DNA from 3 places in the Comamonas jiangduensis genome. Region 1 is predicted to be linked to each of the others. Evidence: predicted binding sites of a transcription regulator. Region 1 holds the regulator's gene; each other region holds the start of a gene.
What was found. Region 1 encodes sigma-54, which starts transcription at its own class of promoters, with help from an activator protein. Its sites were predicted from a motif close to TGGCANGNAANCTGCTTT; they were not measured.

Region 2: QEP12_RS05950 (pilin) is a predicted target of sigma-54. The motif match lies at 1,703-1,720, and genes of this name have one in related genera.
Region 3: atzF (allophanate hydrolase) is a predicted target of sigma-54. The motif match lies at 2,571-2,588, and genes of this name have one in related genera.

The regions. Positions count from the first base shown of each region.
Region 1 is NZ_JARXOV010000006.1:186,423-190,612, reverse strand. Features, by position in the region: gene lptA (lipopolysaccharide transport periplasmic protein LptA) at 1-549, shown strand, start outside; gene lptB (LPS export ABC transporter ATP-binding protein) at 549-1,319, shown strand; gene QEP12_RS07200 (RNA polymerase factor sigma-54) at 1,383-2,966, shown strand; gene QEP12_RS07195 (THUMP domain-containing class I SAM-dependent RNA methyltransferase) at 3,143-4,190, shown strand, end outside.
Region 2 is NZ_JARXOV010000005.1:113,621-117,810, forward strand. Features, by position in the region: gene QEP12_RS05945 (O-antigen ligase family protein) at 1-1,010, opposite strand, end outside; gene QEP12_RS05950 (pilin) at 1,149-1,658, opposite strand; gene QEP12_RS05955 (TerC family protein) at 2,014-2,697, opposite strand; gene sucD (succinate--CoA ligase subunit alpha) at 2,914-3,813, opposite strand; gene sucC (ADP-forming succinate--CoA ligase subunit beta) at 3,834-4,190, opposite strand, start outside.
Region 3 is NZ_JARXOV010000005.1:5,617-9,806, forward strand. Features, by position in the region: gene QEP12_RS05480 (GntR family transcriptional regulator) at 1-683, opposite strand, end outside; gene atzF (allophanate hydrolase) at 749-2,536, opposite strand; gene QEP12_RS05490 (hypothetical protein) at 2,737-3,249, opposite strand; gene QEP12_RS05495 (diguanylate cyclase domain-containing protein) at 3,361-4,190, shown strand, end outside.

The sequences.
Region 1 (4,190 bases):
CCCATGAACATTGAAGCGGATGCCTTGCGCCATGACGAGCTCAAGCAAACCAGTGTGTTCACCGGCAATGTGGTGATGACCAAGGGCTCGATCGTGTTGCGCGGTGCGCAGCTGGATGTGCGCCAAGATGCACAGGGTTACCAGCATGGCGTGGTCAAGGCAGAACCCGGCAAGCGTGCGTTTTTCCGGCAAAAGCGTGATACGGCGCCTGGCGCTCCTGAAGAGTTTGTCGAAGGCGAGGGCGAGGTCATTGAGTACAACGGCCAGACCGATGACGTGAAGCTGATTCGCCGTGGACAGTTGCGCCGCTATACCGGTGGCAAGCTCAGCGACGACATCATGGGCAGCGTCATCACCTATAACAATCTGACCGACGTGTTTACCGTAGATGGTGAAAAGCGCAGCAATGAGCCCTCGTCGGCACCCGCAGGCTCCGGGGGCCGCGTGCGCGCTATTTTGGCGCCCAAGGCCACCGCTGCCCCATCACCCTCGACCGCCCCAGCGCAGCCCTTGCAGCCTTCCGGCACCCTGAATTTGCAAGGAAAGTAATGGCTGAGCAGACCCAAGACATCGCAGGCACCAGCAAGCTGGAGGCCCGCCATCTGGCCAAGTCGTACGGCAGCCGCAAGGTGGTCAAAGACGTCTCCATCACGGTGCAAAAAGGTGAGGTGGTGGGCTTGCTGGGGCCCAACGGCGCTGGCAAAACCACATCGTTTTACATGATTGTGGGCCTGGTGCGCAGCGACGGCGGGGATGTGCTCATCGACGGCCACTCGGTGGGCAATATGCCCATCCACCAGCGCTCGCGCCTGGGGCTGTCGTACCTGCCGCAAGAAGCGTCGATCTTTCGCAAGCTGAATGTGGAAGACAACGTGCGTGCCGTGCTGGAGCTGCAAAAAGACGCAGCGGGCAAGCCGCTGTCGTCGGCAGAGATTGAGGTGCAGCTGAGCAAGTTGCTGCAAGAGCTGCGCGTCGAGCATTTGCGCATGTCGCCCTCGCTGGCGTTGTCCGGCGGTGAGCGCCGCCGTGTCGAGATCGCGCGGGCGCTGGCGACCAACCCGCGCTTTATCTTGCTGGACGAGCCTTTTGCCGGTATCGACCCGATCGCGGTGATCGAGATCCAGCGCATCATCGGCTTTCTCAAGGAGCGCGGCATCGGCGTGCTGATTACCGACCACAACGTGCGCGAAACCTTGGGCATTTGTGACCACGCGTTCATCATCAGCGATGGCACGGTGCTAGCACAGGGAACGCCGCAGGAGATTGTCGAAAATCCGGATGTGCGCCGGGTCTACCTCGGCGAACACTTCCGCATGTAACCTTCCTCAGCAGCGTTATCAAAAACAACAAGGGTCGAGAGAGCACAAAGAGGGAGTACAGCGTTGAAGCCAGGTTTGTCACTGCGGGTCTCACAGCATTTAGCACTTACGCCGCAACTGCAGCAATCCATTCGCCTCTTACAGCTATCGACGCTGGAGCTGTCCCAAGAAGTTGAGCAGATGCTCGACGACAACCCTTTCCTCGAGATCGCGACCGAGGATGCGCCGCGTGAAGAATTTGGCCTCGACAGTGCCAATACCGCCCCGCAGGGGGATGCGGATACGGCGGACGACTCTCCATATTCCATAGCTGACAGCGCAGGCGCAGCAAGCGCTGAAGGCTCAAAAGACCAAGAATTTTCAGCGCCGGAAAGCGATGTGCCCAATGACTGGGAAGGCGACGGCAGCGTGGACATGTCGTCCTTCGATGAGGGTGAATGGGGCGGTGAGGCCTCCGCACGCGGCCAGCGCAACGACGATGACGACGCGCCCACCGCCTTGGACTTGGCGGGCAGCCACGAGTCGCTGACCGATTTTCTGCACCAGCAGGCGCTGTCGCTGCGCCTGTCCGAACTCGACCGCTACGCCCTGAGGTTTCTGATCGAAAACCTCAACGACGACGGCTACCTGGAAGATTCGCTGCAGGAGCTGGCCGAGGGGCTGGCTGGCACCGACGATCTGGAGCAGTTGGACGAGCTGGTGCACCGCTTCACGGTGGCCCTGCGCCTGCTGCAGTCGCTGGAGCCGGTGGGTGTGGGCGCTCGCGATCTGGCCGAATGCCTGCGCCTGCAGCTGTTGCACCTGCACCGCGAGGACCCGCAGGACGAGCTGCTGGAGGTGGCGCTGCAGGTCTGCGCGCAGCCGCTGGACATGCTGGCGCGGCGCGATGTGCGCAAACTGATGCAGGCCTGTGGCCTGCCCGAAGCCAAGGTGCGCGCCGCGCTGGGTGTGATTGCGCGGTTGGAGCCCAAACCGGGGCGGCGCTTTGCCGATGTGGAGCGCCACATCATCGTGCCCGATGTCATCGTCAAGAAAACGTCGCGCAAGGGGGGCGATGGCCTGGCGCAGTTCAGCGTGCAGCTGAACCCGGATGTCATGCCGCGCCTGCGCGTGCACGATGTGTATGCCAACGCCCTGCGCAGCCACAAGGGCAGCGACGGGCACGCCGGCCTGCAGCAGCGGCTGCAGGAGGCGCGCTGGTTCATCAAGAACGTGCAGCAGCGCTTTGACACCATCTTGCGCGTGTCCAAGGCCATCGTTGACCGGCAAAAGAACTTCTTCGTGCATGGCGAGCTGGCCATGCGCCCGCTGGTGCTGCGCGACATTGCCGATGAGCTGGGCCTGCACGAATCCACCATCAGCCGCGTGACCACGGCCAAGTACATGGCCACGCCGCACGGCACCTATGAGCTGAAATTCTTCTTTGGCTCCGGGCTGGGCACGGAGACGGGCGGCAATGCCTCCAGCACCGCGGTGCGGGCCTTGATCAAACAGTTTGTGGCGGCCGAAAACACCAAAAAGCCGCTGTCGGACAGCCAGATTGCCGAGATGCTCAAGGAACAAGGCATTGAATGCGCGCGCCGCACCGTGGCCAAGTACCGCGAAGCGCTCAAAATTGCACCAGCGAACCTGCGCAAGGCGCTCTAAGCACGCGCAGCGCCGGGTTGATACCTGTGCAGTAGCGCAGGTCGGCACGGCCCTTTAAAATTACCTCCTAGAACATCATCGAGAACGCAGCGGCTGACGCTGCGTTTTTGCTTTCAGCGGGAGTCTGCCGGCAGCCACACCACGGCGAGGCGGCTCGCGTATGCTGGACCCCTGCTATGAACCAATTGCATTTGTTTTTGCCCTGCGCCGCTGGCGTTGAGGGTTTTCTGGCCGACGAAGTGCGCGCTATTACGGGCGTGGGCAAGGACGACGTGCTCACCGGCCGGGGCGGTGTCATGGTGCGCGCCATGTGGCGCGACGCCATGCTGCTCAATCTGCACAGCCGTCTGGCCCAGCGGGTGCTGGTGGAGCTGTCGTTCACCGAGTACCGCAGCGAGAACGATCTGTACCGCGCTGCCAGCGAGGTGGCTTGGGAAATTTGGTTCACGCCCAAAGAAACGTTCAAGATCGAGGTGACGGCCCAGCACAGCCCGCTGACCAGCCTGAATTTTGCGGCCCTCAAGGTCAAGGATGCGATTGCCGATCGCTTCCGCGCCAAGCGCAACGGCGTGCGCCCCAGCGTGGAAACCCACCACCCTGACGTACGCGTGCACATGCACCTGACCACCGACACCTGCACGCTGTACATGGACACCACGGGCGAAGCGCTGTTCAAGCGCGGCTGGCGCGAAGACAAGGGCGATGCACCGCTCAAGGAAACCCTGGCCGCCGCCATGATTGCCGCCACGGGCTGGAACCCGCATGGCCCCAATCCACAGCCGCTGTACGACCCCTGCTGCGGCTCGGGCACGGTGGTGATTGAGGCCGCACAAATCGCCCGCAAGATTCCCGCTGGCATCTTGCGCCGCTTTGCGTTTGAAAAGCTGGTGCCGTTCCAGCGCCATGTGTGGGAGCAAATCCTGGATGAGGCCGAGGCCCAAATTTTGGATGAAAGCCCCGTGCCGATTTTTGGCTCCGATGTCTCGCACCGCATGGTGGACTTTGCCCAGCGCAATGCCGAGCGTGCCGGCGTGGCCGAGACTGTGAACCTGCGTGGTGGTGACGCCCTGCAGCGTATGCCCCCGTGCGAGCAGCCGGGCATGATGCTGCTCAACCCCCCGTACGGCGAGCGTATTGCCGCTGCCGGCAGCTTTGGCCGCAATGCCGCAGAGCGCATGGACGCGGTCGAGCGCGTGGGCCGCGAAACAGCGCAAACCGAAGACG
Region 2 (4,190 bases), on a different contig from region 1:
AAGGGGTATTCTAATAAGCAATGAATGAAAAATATTGAGAATCCAGTAAATCCAATTATCTGAGGGTTTTTAATTTCTTTTGTTGAGTTAAAGTCAACAAAAAAAAGTATGAATGTTAAAATAAAAGTAACACCTCCGATGATGCCAAACCATAAGAAAAAATCAAAAATAATATTGTGTGCATAGCTTAAAATTAACTCTTTTCCTGCGTTGTTGCTACCTATTAAATGGGCTTCAGCTGTGTGTAGCCACCCATATCCTAGCAGAGGTTCTTTGAGAAACGCTTCAAGGAGAGATAGCCAATGCGTGGTTCTGATGGATTGAACTCCTGTTTCCAGAATATCTCTGGGGATAGGTAGTTCAGTTCTGAATGAAATTTCTCTTACTAAATATGTAGATATTAATATAAAAATAGATGGGAATAACAGTGTAATTTTTTTTTTAATTCCCCCTTCACTCAGAATATAGGTAAAAAAAGAAATTGCAAAAAATTGCAGAATTCCAGTTCTTGATTGTGTTAAGGAAGTTGCAAAAGCAAGAATAAATATTAAAAAAATTTGAAAGTTTTTAGAAATTTTGTGCGTGACTGCTAGCGTGGATGCGACCCCTAGTGCTAGCATTGTAGCTAAATGGTTAGGTTGTCCTGTATTAGCAAAGACCCTGCCGCCATAAGGAACTTCTCGGATATAAAGGTTTTTTATTTCGGGAGCCAGCCATTGTGTCAGTGCTAGCAATGAGGATATGACTGCAAATGCAATTACAATAAAAAAAAACAAATCAACTCTTTCGTTGATGTTAATTCCAACTAGGACGCTTAGGAAAAAAATTAAAAAATAACCAGCTCCTAAAATGTAATCCCCATAATAAATATTTGATCTTTTTGTGAGATCAAAAGTTATTAGAAATATCATTGAAATTAAAAATATAACTGACGCTCTGTTTATTTTTATGTTTTTGGGAAGTAGGGGTATTATGCAAATTAGCAAGCCAAATACAGCAGTTGTTTCCATCCAGAAACCACCCCAAGGATGCGCTAGATTCGGCACACACCACGCAAGTAAAATTATTATTAAACTGATTTTAAATAGCATAATGGAAAAGGCCTCTCGGCGTAAGCCAGAGAAGCCTTTGGTTAAAGCTAAATTAAATTAGCCGCGGCAGCTGGCTGGAAGAAGTTTTGCAGGAATAGTCACAGAACCACCTGTGCCGGCAGCACATTTCCAAGCACGGATTGGCGCTGCAGTTGCAGCAACAAAGGATGCAGTAGTTGCGGCAGTTGATGCATCTGCATTTATATAGGGAGTCATCACAATAGTACCTGTATTGACATCGGAGGAAATTCCGCGCGCAGTTACAGTGATGACGCCTGCTGTACTAGTGGAAATTTGGGAGACGTATTGGCTAATAGGAGAGGCGGCACTGCCTCCTTCGCCGCAACCAAATTGATCAGTAGTCGACAGAGCAGACGCAAAGCCAGTCTGGGAAGCTTCGGAGATTGATGTACGGCAAGCAGTTGCTGCCAAAATCACTTCGGACAACTTAGCACGCTTTGTATAGTCTTGATAAGCAGGCAAAGCCACCGCAGCCAAAATACCAATAATCGCCACCACGATCATCAGTTCGATCAGGGTGAAACCCTTTTGCATCGTACGCTTCATAAAAAAGCTCCTTGGAGTGAAGAAAAAGAAAGTACGCCTTCTACAGAGCAATCGGTGTGCCAGCTCTGTCCTACAGCGCAAGCGTCAAAATCTGCAAAATTTGCTTGCAATTCGACGAGGAATGTCACTTTTGACGTGATGAGGTCGGCTGGAGGTGACGTTTTTGTCATCTGTACAAGACGTATCTGTATTGCTATCTAAAGTGTAGCTTTCGGTGCTTGTCCTTTGGCTGATTCAAGGCAAAAGATGGTTTAAATGCTTTTACATGCTGCGCAAAGCGCTCTTGTTTTTGTGGAACAAAAAGGCGCCTCTGGCGCCCTTGGGGTGGTTTGGCGTGCTCTCGCCAGAGACGTGTTTATGCGTTGGCTGCTGCCTGGCGGCCTTGCATCCACTTACCAACGGCCACCACCAGCGTGGCACCCGCAGCGGCGGCAGCGTAATGCAGCCAAGGGTGGGCCATGGTGTAGCCGTGCAGCAGGTTGTCGTTGACGATGGTTTCACCGCCTACCCAGCCGATCAGCGCCGCGCCCAGGGTGATGATGACCGGGAAGCGCTCCATGAGCTTGATCATCAAGGTGGAGCCAAAGATCACCAGGGGAATGCTGATGGCCAGCCCCAGGATCAGCAGCACCATATTGCCTTGGGCGGTCGCGGCGACGGCAATCACGTTGTCCAGGCTCATGACGAGGTCGGCAATCAAGATGGTGCGAATGGCGGCGAACATGGAGCCATGGCCCTTGGATTCACCTTCGCCGTCTTCTTCACCGGTCAGCAGCTGGTAGCCAATCCACAGCAGCAGGCAGCCGCCCACGACTTGCAGGAACGACAGCTCCAGCAGCTTGGCGGCCACAATCGTCAAAACAATGCGCAGCACCACCGCAGCGCCCGAGCCAAACATGATGGCTTGCTTTTGCTGCGCGGGGGGCAGCGAGCGCGCTGCGAGGGCGATGACGACGGCGTTGTCGCCAGAAAGAATGATGTTGATCCAGACGATCTTCACCAAGCCGATCCAGAAATCGGCACTGTTCAAAAACTCCATATTTACTCCACTGTTATGAATGGAAAACGCCAGCCGGTTCGCACAGGCTGGCGCATCCTTTTTTGGGGAGTGGGCAGTTTACGCCTGGCGATTGGCCAGAGCGTGCGTAGTTTTGCGTAACGACGTAAAGCGCGCAGACGCAAGCCCCAAAGAAAAAGGCCGCCCCGAGCGGATCGGTGCGGCCTCTTGGTAGTCAGGTCAGCGTGTGCTGCGGGCTTACTTCTTCAGCAAACCTTGCAGCAGGCGGCCCATTTCGGAGGGGTTGCGGGTGATGGTGAAACCGCACTCTTCCATGATGGCCAGCTTGGCGTCGGCCGTGTCGGCACCGCCGGAGATCAGCGCGCCGGCGTGGCCCATGCGCTTGCCGGGAGGCGCTGTCACACCAGCGATAAAGCCCACGATAGGCTTGGTCATATTGGCCTTGCACCACATGGCGGCTTCGGCTTCGTCGGGGCCGCCGATTTCACCGATCATGATCACGGCGTCGGTGTCTGGATCGTCGTTGAAAGCGCGCATCACGTCGATGTGCTTCAGGCCGTTGATGGGGTCACCACCAATACCGACAGCGGAGGACTGGCCAATGCCCAGTTCGGTCAGCTGGGCCACGGCTTCATAGGTCAGGGTGCCGGAGCGCGAGACCACGCCGATGCGGCCCTTCTTGTGGATGTGACCAGGCATGATGCCGATCTTGATTTCGTCAGGCGTAATCAAGCCGGGGCAGTTGGGGCCCAGCAGCAAGGTCTTCTTGCCGCCAGCGGCTTCCTTGGCCTTCATCTTGTTGCGCACTTCCAGCATGTCGCGCACTGGGATGCCTTCGGTGATGCAAATCGCCAGATCCAGGTCGGCTTCTACGGCTTCCCAGATAGCAGCTGCAGCGCCTGCTGGTGGCACGTAGATCACGGAAACGGTGGCGCCGGTTTCTTTGGCAGCGTCTTTGACGGAACCAAAAATTGGGATGTCAAAAATGCGCTCGCCCGCCTTCTTGGGGTTCACGCCGGCCACGAAGCAGTTCTTGCCGTTCGCATATTCCTGGCACTTTTCAGTGTGGAACTGACCGGTCTTGCCGGTAATGCCCTGGGTGATGACCTTGGTGTCTTTGTTGATAAAGATCGACATGTTTTTATCTCCGGGGCGTATTACTTAACGGCGGCAACGATTTTTTCCGCTGCTTCGGCCATGGTGTCGGCAGCGATGATGGGCAGACCAGAATCCTTGAGGATTTGTTTGCCCAGCTCTTCGTTGGTGCCCTTCATGCGCACGACCAGCGGCACGCTCAGGTTCACGGCCTTGCAAGCGGTAACCACGCCGTTGGCGATGGTGTCGCACTTCATGATGCCGCCGAAGATGTTGACCAAGATGCCCTTGACTTCAGGGTTTTTGAGCATGATCTTGAAGGCTTCAGTGACCTTCTCAGCGGTGGCGCCGCCGCCCACGTCCAAGAAGTTGGCAGGCTCGCCGCCGAACAACTTGATGGTGTCCATGGTGGCCATGGC
Region 3 (4,190 bases), on a different contig from region 1:
GTAAGCGCTAGCGCCACTTTTTGCTTGGCATTTTGCAGCATGTGCAGCGTGATGTTTTTCACCTCATCGCGGCTGACACGGATGTGTTTTTGCAGCAGCACTTTAGCTTGCAGCCCATCGCGTTGCAGCAATGCCTGCAGGATGCGGCTGTGCTCCTCATAGGTCACATCGATGCGGTAGTTGCGCGTGAATTCCAGGCGCCGCACGATGCGAATGCGCTCGGTAATGTCGCGGTGAATGCGTGCCATCTCCAAGTTGCCACTGGCTTGCAGCAAAGCCATGTGAAAGTCCTCGTCGTGGCGCGAGACCACGCTTTTTTCAGACAGGCGATCGGCGGCTGAAATGCACCACAGCGCCGTCAAATCTTGCAGCCTGTGCGTCAGGTCTGGCGCAGCCACCAGCAAATCAACGGCTGCGCACTCCAGCACGGCGCGCACGTCGTACAGCTGCTCAAACACCGCAAAGTCCAACTGGTTGACCACCCAGCCCATCTTGGGCAACACCGAGATATAGCCTTCGCGCTGCAGCCGCACTAGGGCTTCACGCACGGGGGTGCGGCTCATGCCCAACTGCTGGCCCACTTCGCTTTCGCTGAAGCGGTCTCCAGGCACGTACTGAAAATTGTCCAGCGCCTGGCGCAGTGTTTCATAAGCGACAGAGGCGAGGCTGGCAGCAGCAGGCATACAAGGTTCCTTGGGCGTTGAATTGAGCGTGGCAGCGCACGGTGGCGGTGGGCTGCCCGGGTACATCAACTGGCGTTGCAATACGCGCGCCAGCCACCCCATGCGGTGATGTCTTGGGCTTGTGTCAGCGCAAAGCCTTCGCAGATAAAACCCTTCACCGCGCGGCCGTCTTGCAGGTGCACCGTGCCAATGCCCAGCGGCGCGGGCACACCGGCGACAAAGCGCCCCAAGTTGGCCACGGGCATGTCCCAGACCTCCACGGCAATGGCGCCCCCATCCTCGGCCCGTGCCAGACCGGGTTTGGCGGGCACGCTGCCTGCCAGCGCATACAGGCGGTAGTGGGGTGCCGTGTGCGTGGCTTCCCGAAAGCGTGCGCCGCAGGCCAGTAGCTCATGGTTCAGCGGCATGCCGCGCAAATGGGCGCCCACCACGGCCAATTCCAGGGTCTCCCCCTGTGCGGGTACCTGCCAGGCGGGCAAAGGCGCTGTGGGCTTGCTGTGCAAGCCGGTCACCCCTGCGCTCAGTGGTGCCTGCGCCTCCAGTTGCTGGGCCCAGCGTACCAAATCGGGTTCGCGCCATGCGGGTGCAATCAAGGTGATGCCAAACGGCAAGCCGTTGGGCAGTTGCGAGGCAGGAATGGCAATCGCTGACCAGCCCAGCAAATTCACAAAATTGGTGTACGTGCCCAACTCGGAGTTGACCGCAATCGGGTCGGCCTGCACCTCGGCAATGCTGGGGTGGCGCGGCGCACTGGGCACGCACAGCACATCAACGGTTTCCCAGATTTTTTCGGCCTGCTGCTGCAAGGCTTGCAGGCGATATTGCGCTGCAAAGGTATCGACCGCCGTGAAGCGCCGGTGCACATCCAGCACTTGGCGAATCACGGGCAGCAGCGCTTCAGGCTGGGCCTCGTAAATGCTGCGTGCCCCCACCACACGCTCTGCCACCCACGGGCCGTAGTACAGCAGGTTGGCGACTTCCTGCAGGGTATCAAAAGCCATGGCCTGCACCGCCTGGGTCTGGGGTTGCAACCGCGCTACGAATGTGTGGAATGCGGCCTCATAGGCATCCGACAGTCGGCGCGTTTGCGGCACACCCACGCGCAGCTGCGCCAGCGGGGTGTGCTGGGCCAGCGCAGGGCGTGGCCGGCTGTAGCTGTCACCGGCATCCACCCCTTCCATGAGGGCCAGCACCGTGGCACTGTCGGCCACATTCAGGGCCAGCACCCCGATGCAGTCCAGCGTACGGCAGGCAGGCACCAAACCAGTGCTGGGCACTGCACCGGGTGTGGGCTTGAGGCCCACAATCTGGTTGAACGCGGCTGGCACACGGCCAGAGCCCGCCGTGTCGGTCGACAGCGCAAAGGGCACCAAACCGCGTGCCACGACCGATGCAGAGCCCGAGCTGGAGCCGCCAGAAATCAGCGTTTCATCCCACGTATTGGGCACCACGCCGTACGGCGAACGTGTGCCCACCAGGCCTGTGGCAAATTGGTCCAAATTGGTCTTGCCCAGCACGATGGCGCCCGCGTTTTTCAGGCGCTGCACAGCCACCGCATCGACCTGTGCGGTATAGGCAAAAGCAGGGCAGGCCGCCGTCGTGGCAAAACCCGCTACATCGATGTTGTCCTTCACCGCAAACGGTATGCCGAACAGGGGGAGCTGCGCCCGCCCGTGCTGGGCTTCCAGCGTATGCAAGGCTTGTAGTTGCGCGTGCAGTTGGTCCGCGCTGGCAATGCTGATCCAGGCCGTGTCATCGGCCTGGAAGGCTTGGCGCTGTTGCTCCAGCAGCAGTGCTGGGTCTGCGCCCTCGTGGTATGCGCGCTTCCAATCGTCGAATGTGCCAATCAGCATGATGAATACCTGGATGTATACAAGATGCAGGTATCAAGCAGGTTGCGTGCCAGGTGGGGGCGCGGCGCGTTGTGTCTGATATAGGGGGAAGGGCTCGGTGGTTTCACCCCTGGCTGGAGCGAAGCCCAGCCAGTAGCGGCTGTGGCGCAGCCCATGTTGTCACAAGAGAAGTTGAAGTCTTTTGTGGCTCAAAGCCTTATCTATATTGCGCTGATAGCTCTTGTTTTTGAGATGGTGCGCAGAAGAGGCGGCTGAGGTAAAAACTGGCGTGCTGCGTGCGTCCAAGTTGCTGCACCAGCAGCGGGACCGTAGATGAAAAATGCGGCATAAATGCCCAAGCAACGGACATAGCCTAGGTGCTTAGACCGGGCATCGCCTGTACGGTGTTGCTTGCCCGAGGACGGCAGCCCCTGGCGGCGAAGCTGCTCGACACCATGCAAACATGCGCGGCATGATGCGTGAAATTCTTTTTTTGAAAGTGCAACTTCGATGCAGCAAAAACCAACAAGCACACCTGCACAACCACCCAAAGCGCGCATTGTGCTCAACGGAGATCTGTCGCACTTGGAGGTGCCCATATTCATCACGAGGGCGACTTGTGGCGCACTTTCCGGGCTGAAGCAGCAGGAGCCAACGGCAACAGCACCGGCGCAAAAAAACAAAAAAAATCCCTGACCGAAGTGGTGGAGGGAAGGACGTTCAGACTGAAGCAAACCATGCTTCCATGGAAGCTGAACACGTGAGAGGATGGAAACATGGACACTCCAGACAGCTTATTGATTGCTCGGTAGCGTTCACTCCATCACTGTGCCAGACACCACCCTATGCAATTGCCCAGCCAAACAGCGATCAGTCACGTACAGCAGGAGCGGGAGTGCATGATTCGCGGGTTGTTCCACGAGTACATCGACATGTATGCCTCCAGGGATGACCGCCTCACGACACGCTTTAGTCAGAACTTCACGGGTTTCACCGGCAGCTGGGGGCGGCTGATTCATGATCGCGACGAGTGGATCCGCATCACCCGCCAAGATTTTGAGCAGGTGCCAGGCCCCATTCGCATGGAAGTGACCGATGTCTCGCTGCAGGATCTCAGCAATGAGGTGGTCTCTGTCGCTGCGACTTTGCGTATCCACCTGCCCAATGACGCCGATTTAATGGCCCACCATGTGACGAGGCTGGTGCTGGTATTTCGCCTGGAAGCGGGCGCATGGATGATCACGCATTGCAGCTATTCCGTGCCGTTCCATGGCACAAACGACGATGAAGTCTATCCAATCAGGAGCCTGCAGCAGCAGAACCGCGCTTTGCAGGCACTGGTGGCCGAGCGCACGCGGGAGCTGCAAGAGAGCCAAGCGTTTTACCGCCTGCTCACGGAGGATGCGGAAGACGTGCACTGGCAGATGGACCGTGATTTCATCGTCACCTATATCAGCCCGGCGGATGAGCGCCTGCGCGGCTTTCAGGCCGCTGAGGTGGTCGGGCGCCCGGTATTTGAGCTACTGACCGAAGAGGCTGGTGCGCTGGTCAGGCACGCGATCAATCTCAGCGCAAAAAAAGCGCTGCCGGCGGGCCCAACCAGCTTTCGCAAGTTTGAGATCCAGCAGCTTTGCAAGGATGGCAGCCTCGTCTGGGGTGAGGTACTGGTCAAGCC